Streptomyces venezuelae: one gene and its partner. The protein of the gene in region 1 interacts with the protein of each later gene in a pairwise test. Links are inferred from orthologs where the notes say so. Each region holds a gene or a part of one and is shown on either strand. Other genes may lie near its edges. The genes, in order: ctaD and DEJ47_RS19850.

Region 1 (3,314 bases):
CCAAGGTGGAAGTACCGTCGCAGACGCGTTACAACATGCCCATCGAGGCGCTCTACACGGTGGTTCCGCTCATCATCGTGTCGGTCCTCTTCTACTTCACGGCACGTGACGAGTCGAAGCTCCTCAAGCTCGAAGACAAGCCGGCCCACACGGTCAACGTGGTCGGCTATCAGTGGAGCTGGGGCTTCAACTACATCGAGGACGTGCCGGGTTCCGACAAGGGCGACGCCAAGACGTCCAAGGACCTGGAAGCCATTCCGGACCGTTTCCGCAAGGACTTCCCGGCCAACGCCGGCGGTGTCTACGAAGTCGGCACGCCCGGCGAGCGGAACCCCCAGAACGGCAATCCCGGACCGACCCTCTGGCTCCCCAAGGGCGAGAAGGTCCGTTTCGTTCTGACTTCGCGTGACGTCATCCACTCCTTCTGGGTGGTGCCGTTCCTCATGAAGCAGGACGTCATCCCGGGCCACACCAACGCCTTCGAGGTGACTCCCAACAAGGAGGGCACCTTCATGGGCAAGTGCGCCGAGCTCTGCGGCGTCGACCACTCCCGGATGCTCTTCAACGTCAAGGTCGTCTCTCCCGAGCGCTACAAGCAGCACCTCGAGGACCTCGCGAAGAAGAACCAGACCGGTTACATCCCGGCCGGCATCGAGCAGACGGGCCACGAGAAGAACCGGGAGACGAACAACCTGTGAGCATCCTCAACGAACCCCAGGGTGCCGCGGCAGCAGACTCGTACGAGGACGAGCTGCCGGTCAGGCGCAAGCAGCCGGGCAACGTCGTGATCAAGTGGCTGACCACCACCGACCACAAGACGATCGGCACGCTCTATCTGGTCACGTCGTTCGCGTTCTTCTGCATCGGCGGCGTCATGGCGCTCTTCATGCGCGCCGAACTGGCCCGTCCCGGCACGCAGATCATGTCGAACGAGCAGTTCAACCAGGCGTTCACGATGCACGGCACGATCATGCTGCTGATGTTCGCGACGCCGCTGTTCGCCGGTTTCGCGAACTGGATCATGCCGCTGCAGATCGGTGCTCCCGATGTGGCCTTCCCGCGGCTGAACATGTTCGCCTACTGGCTGTACCTGTTCGGCTCGCTGATCGCGGTCGGCGGCTTCCTCACCCCGCAGGGTGCGGCCGACTTCGGCTGGTTCGCGTACAGCCCGCTGTCGGACGCGGTCCGCTCGCCGGGCATCGGCGCGGACATGTGGATCATGGGTCTGGCGTTCTCCGGCTTCGGTACGATCCTCGGCTCGGTCAACTTCATCACCACCATCATCTGCATGCGCGCTCCGGGCATGACGATGTTCCGCATGCCGATCTTCGTGTGGAACGTGCTGCTGACCGCGGTGCTCGTCCTGCTGGCCTTCCCGGTCCTGGCCGCCGCGCTGTTCGCCCTGGAGGCGGACCGCAAGTTCGGCGCCCATATCTTCGACGCCTCAAACGGCGGCGCACTGCTCTGGCAACACCTCTTCTGGTTCTTCGGCCATCCAGAGGTGTACATCATCGCCCTGCCGTTCTTCGGCATCATTTCCGAGGTCATTCCGGTCTTCTCCCGCAAGCCGATGTTCGGCTACATGGGTCTGATCGGCGCGACCATCGCGATCGCGGGTCTGTCCGTGACCGTGTGGGCCCACCACATGTACGTCACCGGCGGCGTGCTGTTGCCGTTCTTCTCCTTCATGACGTTCCTGATCGCCGTGCCGACAGGCGTGAAGTTCTTCAACTGGATCGGAACGATGTGGAAGGGGTCGCTGAGTTTCGAGACCCCGATGCTCTGGGCGGTCGGCTTCCTGATCACCTTCACCTTCGGTGGTCTGACCGGTGTCATCCTGGCCTCGCCGCCGATGGACTTCCACGTCTCGGACTCGTACTTCGTGGTGGCGCACTTCCACTACGTGGTGTTCGGCACCGTGGTGTTCGCGATGTTCTCCGGCTTCCACTTCTGGTGGCCGAAGTTCACCGGCAAGATGCTCGACGAGCGTCTGGGCAAGATCACCTTCTGGACGCTGTTCGTCGGCTTCCACGGCACGTTCCTCGTCCAGCACTGGCTGGGTGCCGAGGGCATGCCGCGCCGGTACGCGGACTACCTGCACGCCGACGGCTTCACGGCCCTGAACACGATCTCGACGATCTGCTCGTTCCTGCTCGGCCTGTCGATCCTGCCGTTCTTCTACAACATCTGGAAGACCGCCAAGTACGGCAAGAAGATCGAGGTCGACGACCCGTGGGGCTACGGCCGCTCCCTGGAGTGGGCGACGTCCTGCCCGCCCCCGCGGCACAACTTCGTCACGCTGCCGCGGATCCGCTCGGAATCGCCCGCGTTCGACCTGCACCACCCTGAGATCGCGGCGATCGGCCACCTCGAGAACGACGGACAGAAGGACACCGCGCTGTTCGGCGGCGACAAGGAGGCCACGAAGTGAAGATCCAGGGCAAGATGTTCATCTGGCTGAGCGTCTTCGTCCTCGCCATGGCGATCGTCTATGGCGTCTGGTCGAAGGAGCCTGCCGGTACCACGGCGCTCTTCCTGGCCTTCGGCCTGTGCATCATGATCGGCTACTACCTGGCCTTCACGGCCCGGCGTGTCGACGCCTCCGCACAGGACAACAAGGAGGCCGACGTCGCGGACGAGGCCGGCGAGGTGGGCTTCTTCAGCCCGCACAGCTGGCAGCCGCTCTCCCTGGCCGTCGGTGGCGCGCTCGCCTTCATGGGCGTCGTCTTCGGCTGGTGGCTGCTGTACTTCTCGGCCCCGATCATCCTGATCGGCCTGTGGGGCTGGGTGTTCGAGTACTACCGCGGCGAGAACCAGACCCAGTGAGTCCGTAGTTCCGACCGCACCCGAAGGGCCCCGGCACTCCGCGAGGAGCGCCGGGGCCCTTCGGCGTAAGCGACACCCCACGGACGGGTCACTCGCCGCGCCAGACGTGGTGAACCTTCATACCGTGTGTTTATGAGCCACTCTCCGCGAATTCGCACGGTACTGAGCTGCACGATGCTGGTGGCCTCACTCGGTGCGGGGGCCACGGCCTGCGGGGGCTCCGGGCATCCGCTCTCGGCCGAGCCGTACGACGCGGCGGACCAGATCGCCTTCAACGGCCCCGTGGGCACCAAGAAGGCGGATCCGGACAAGCCCCTGGAGGTCACGGCCCAGGGCGAGGACGGGCGCATCACCGACGTACTGGCCACCGACGCGATGGGGCGGTACGTGGCGGGCGAACTCTCGGCCGACGGCTCCCGGTGGCACAGCACCACGCCGCTGGCGGCAGGCGCCCACTACACCGTGCGGGTGAGCACGGAGGACGACGA
Region 2 (3,223 bases), 2.2 Mb from region 1 along the record:
GCGCGGGCAACGGCTCGCGCCCCAGGGCCCAGGCGAGATCCGCGGCGCGCGTGTCGGTATAGCCAGTCTTCAGGGTCGTGAGCATGGGTCGGCTCCGCTAACACGCAATGGAGGTGGGGCCGGCGCACCCGGAAGAGGCTCCGGGCGGTCGGTATGCCGGCTCGTGCCCACGAGAACGTCTTACGGGTTTCCAGAAAGCTGTCCGTAAAACCTGCGCCGGTCCGAGAGACCTGCGCCGGTCGGCGAAACCTGTACCGGACGTCCGAGGGCGGTGCTGACGTTTAAGAGGGAATCATGGTCGGCGACACTGCCACAGCACTTTTACCCAACTACGTGTGGTTTCCATCCCCATGAGGGCCACACAGTTCAACTGTTCAGTACAGCCACATGGCACCACACAGAAACGCCCGGCGGGGGTTTGAGTCGCCCCGCCGGGCGTTTCCGTGGAACCGGTGGACCAGCTGCCCCGTGTCAGCTGCCTCCGCCGCATCCGCCCCCGCCGCCTCCGCACGAGGAACCACCGCCCCCGCAGGAGGACCCGCCTCCGCACGAGGAGCCACCGCCGCACGAGGACCCGCCGTCGTGCCCGCCGCTCCCGTGACCGCTCCCCGCCCACCAGCTGCCGCCGCCCGCGGAACCGGACGCCGCCCCCGAACCGCTCCACCGCGCCCGGTTCCCGCGCCGGCCGCGTCCCCCGTAACCGACCGCCGCGACCAGGGCGAGCACGAGCACCGCCACGAAGACGAAAGCCACGAACATGGCCCCCACACTCCTTCCGTTCCCCCGAAGCCGGTCCCCCCGTGGGCCGTGCTCCGTGCGTGACAGGGGGATGCCCCTGCCCGCACCGGCGCAAAGCAGAGTTGAGGAACTCCAGAGGTTCGGCGCAGGATGGCGGCCATGACCTCCACTTCCGGGAGCGGGCGCCCGCTGCTCAACCGTCGCCTCGCCGAGTTCGGTACGACGATCTTCGCCGAGATGTCCGCCCTCGCGGTGTCCACGGGCGCCATCAACCTGGGGCAGGGCTTCCCGGACACCGACGGCCCCGAGGCGGTCCGCGAGGCGGCGGTGCGGGCGCTGCGCGACGGGCGCGGCAACCAGTACCCGCCGGGGCCGGGTGTGCCCGAGCTCCGCACGGCGATCGCCGAGCACCAACTCGCCCGGTACGCCCTCTCGTACGACCCCGACCGCGAGGTCCTCGTGACGGCGGGCGCGACCGAGGCCATCGCGGCGTCGCTGCTCGCCCTCGTCGAGCCCGGCGACGAGGTCATCGCCCTTGAGCCCTACTACGACTCGTACGCCGCCTCGATCGCCCTCGCCGGCGGCACCCGCGTCCCGGTCACGCTGCGCCCCGGCGACGGCCGCTTCCGCCTCGACCTGGACGAACTGCACGACGCGGTCACCGACCGCACCCGCCTGATCCTCCTGAACACCCCGCACAACCCGACCGGCACGGTCCTCACCCGCGCCGAGCTCACCGAGATCGCGCGCCTCGCGGTCGAACGCGACCTGCTCGTCGTCACCGACGAGGTCTACGAACACCTCGTCTTCGACGACGCCGAACACATCCCGCTCGCCACGTTCCCCGGCATGCGCGAGCGCACGGTCAGCATCGGCTCGGCGGGCAAGACGTTCTCGTTCACGGGCTGGAAGGTCGGCTGGGTCACCGCGTCGCCGGAGCTGGTCTCGGCGGTCCGCTCCGCGAAGCAGTTCCTCACCTACGTCGCCTCGGGCCCGTTCCAGTACGCCGTGGCGGAAGCGCTCGCCCTCCCCGGCTCCTACTTCGACGACTTCCGGGCGGACATGCGCGCCAAGCGGGACCTCCTGAGCGAGGGCCTGACGGCGGCGGGCTTCGACGTCTATCGGCCGGCCGGCACGTACTTCGTCACGACCGACATCACCCCGCTCGGCCTCGCCGACGGCGACGGCTTCGCCTTCTGCCGGGCGCTCCCGGAGCGGGCCGGCGTCGTCGCCATCCCCAACGCGGTCTTCTACGACCACCGGGACGCGGGCGCGCCGTTCGTGCGGTTCGCGTTCTGCAAGAAGACGGCGGTTCTGGAGGAGGCGGTGACGCGGCTCAAGTCCCTGGCGGGCTGAGGCTCACCGAACGCCGAGAGCCCGGCGGAGTGGGCTGTACCCCACTCCGCCGGGCTCTCACGCGCGTACGGGCGGCCCTCAGGCCTCGTCGTCGCCCGGCTTGGTCTCCCCCTCGGCGGAGTCGACCTCGGACTCCAGGCCCAGCTGCTCGACGAGCCAGCGGTCGAACTCGATCGCGGCGCGCACCCAGCTGACGGTCGACGACACGAAGTGCTCCAGCGAGACGCCGGTGCCGATCAGCATCTGGGCCTCACCGATGAGGCGGACCGTGCCGTCGTCGTGCGTGTGGCTGTAGACCTTCGGCCACAGCGTCCGGCGGTTCCAGTCGTCGATCGACTCGAGAAGCCGCTGCTTCTCCTCGATCTGGTGCGGCCGGTCGTAGAACGTCCGCACCGAGAAGACCTGCTGGTCGTCCTCGCCCCGGAACATGAAGTACGTACGGAACTCCTCCCACGGCGCCGCGAGGTCACCCTCGTCGTCGACGACGTGCTTGAGCTCCATCTGGTCCAGGAGCTGCTTGACCAGGTCCTGGTCGGGGACGACGGGGCCCGCCGGTCCTGCGCCCTGCTGCGGTTCGGGCTGTCCCCCGAAATTCGGAATCGAGGACGGGTCGATGCTCACGTACTTTGTCCCTTCGTATGGATGGGCCCATCCTCTCTCAGGAGGGGGCCCCCGGGGCAAGCCCGGCCCCTCGTCTGCCGGGTTTCTGCCGTTCGCCGTCTGCGGACAGGCCGTGCGAGGACGGACCACTGCCCGCAGACGGGCACCTTGCGCCCCGGGCGGACGGGATGCCGCCTACAACGACTTGCCCGTGGGGGAACCGGACGCCGGGCCCACGATCAGGCCGTCCTCGAAACGGTCCACGCGGACCACGTCGCCGTCCTTCACCTCACCCGCCAGAATCTCCTTGGCGAGCCGGTCACCGATGGACGTCTGGATGAGGCGCCGCAGCGGTCGCGCCCCGTACGCGGGGTCGTTGCCCTCGTCCGCCAGCCAGGCCAGCGCCTCGGGCGTGACGTCCAGCGTGAGCCGCCGCTCTGCCAGCCGCTTCGCGAGCCGGTTGATCTGCAGCTCCGCGATGTGCGCCAGCTCGTCCTTGGTGAGCGCGGAGAAGACGACGAGGTCGTCG

What was found.
Region 2: the proteins of ctaD (region 1) and DEJ47_RS19850 interact in binary tests that used the Escherichia coli proteins (3 or more experiments, as listed by UniProt). The link is inferred for Streptomyces venezuelae from one-to-one orthologs.

Annotation. Positions count from the first base shown.
Region 1 is NZ_CP029193.1:2,123,499-2,126,812, reverse strand. Bases 64-3,062 are described here. They hold ctaD (cytochrome c oxidase subunit I), read left to right. Parts: upstream 64-694; coding sequence 695-2,431; downstream 2,432-3,062. Other genes in these bases: DEJ47_RS09850 (Ig-like domain-containing protein), read left to right, coding at 2,959-3,062; DEJ47_RS09855 (cytochrome c oxidase subunit 4), read left to right, coding at 2,428-2,826; coxB (cytochrome c oxidase subunit II), read left to right, coding at 64-698. Outside these bases: more of coxB, read left to right, coding at 1-63; more of DEJ47_RS09850, read left to right, coding at 3,063-3,314. UniProt on the Escherichia coli protein: Cytochrome bo(3) ubiquinol oxidase is the terminal enzyme in the aerobic respiratory chain of E.coli that predominates when cells are grown at high aeration.
Region 2 is NZ_CP029193.1:4,285,307-4,288,529, reverse strand. The notes cover bases 84-2,991. They hold DEJ47_RS19850 (pyridoxal phosphate-dependent aminotransferase), read left to right. Parts: upstream 84-888; coding sequence 889-2,094; downstream 2,095-2,991. Other genes in these bases: clpB (ATP-dependent chaperone ClpB), read right to left, coding at 2,890-2,991; DEJ47_RS19845 (YbjN domain-containing protein), read right to left, coding at 2,173-2,715; DEJ47_RS19855 (hypothetical protein), read right to left, coding at 472-759; DEJ47_RS19860 (DUF2617 family protein), read right to left, coding at 84-85. In the rest of the region: more of DEJ47_RS19860, read right to left, coding at 1-83; more of clpB, read right to left, coding at 2,992-3,223. UniProt on the Escherichia coli protein: Shows aminotransferase activity with methionine and histidine as substrates, and to a lesser extent also with phenylalanine.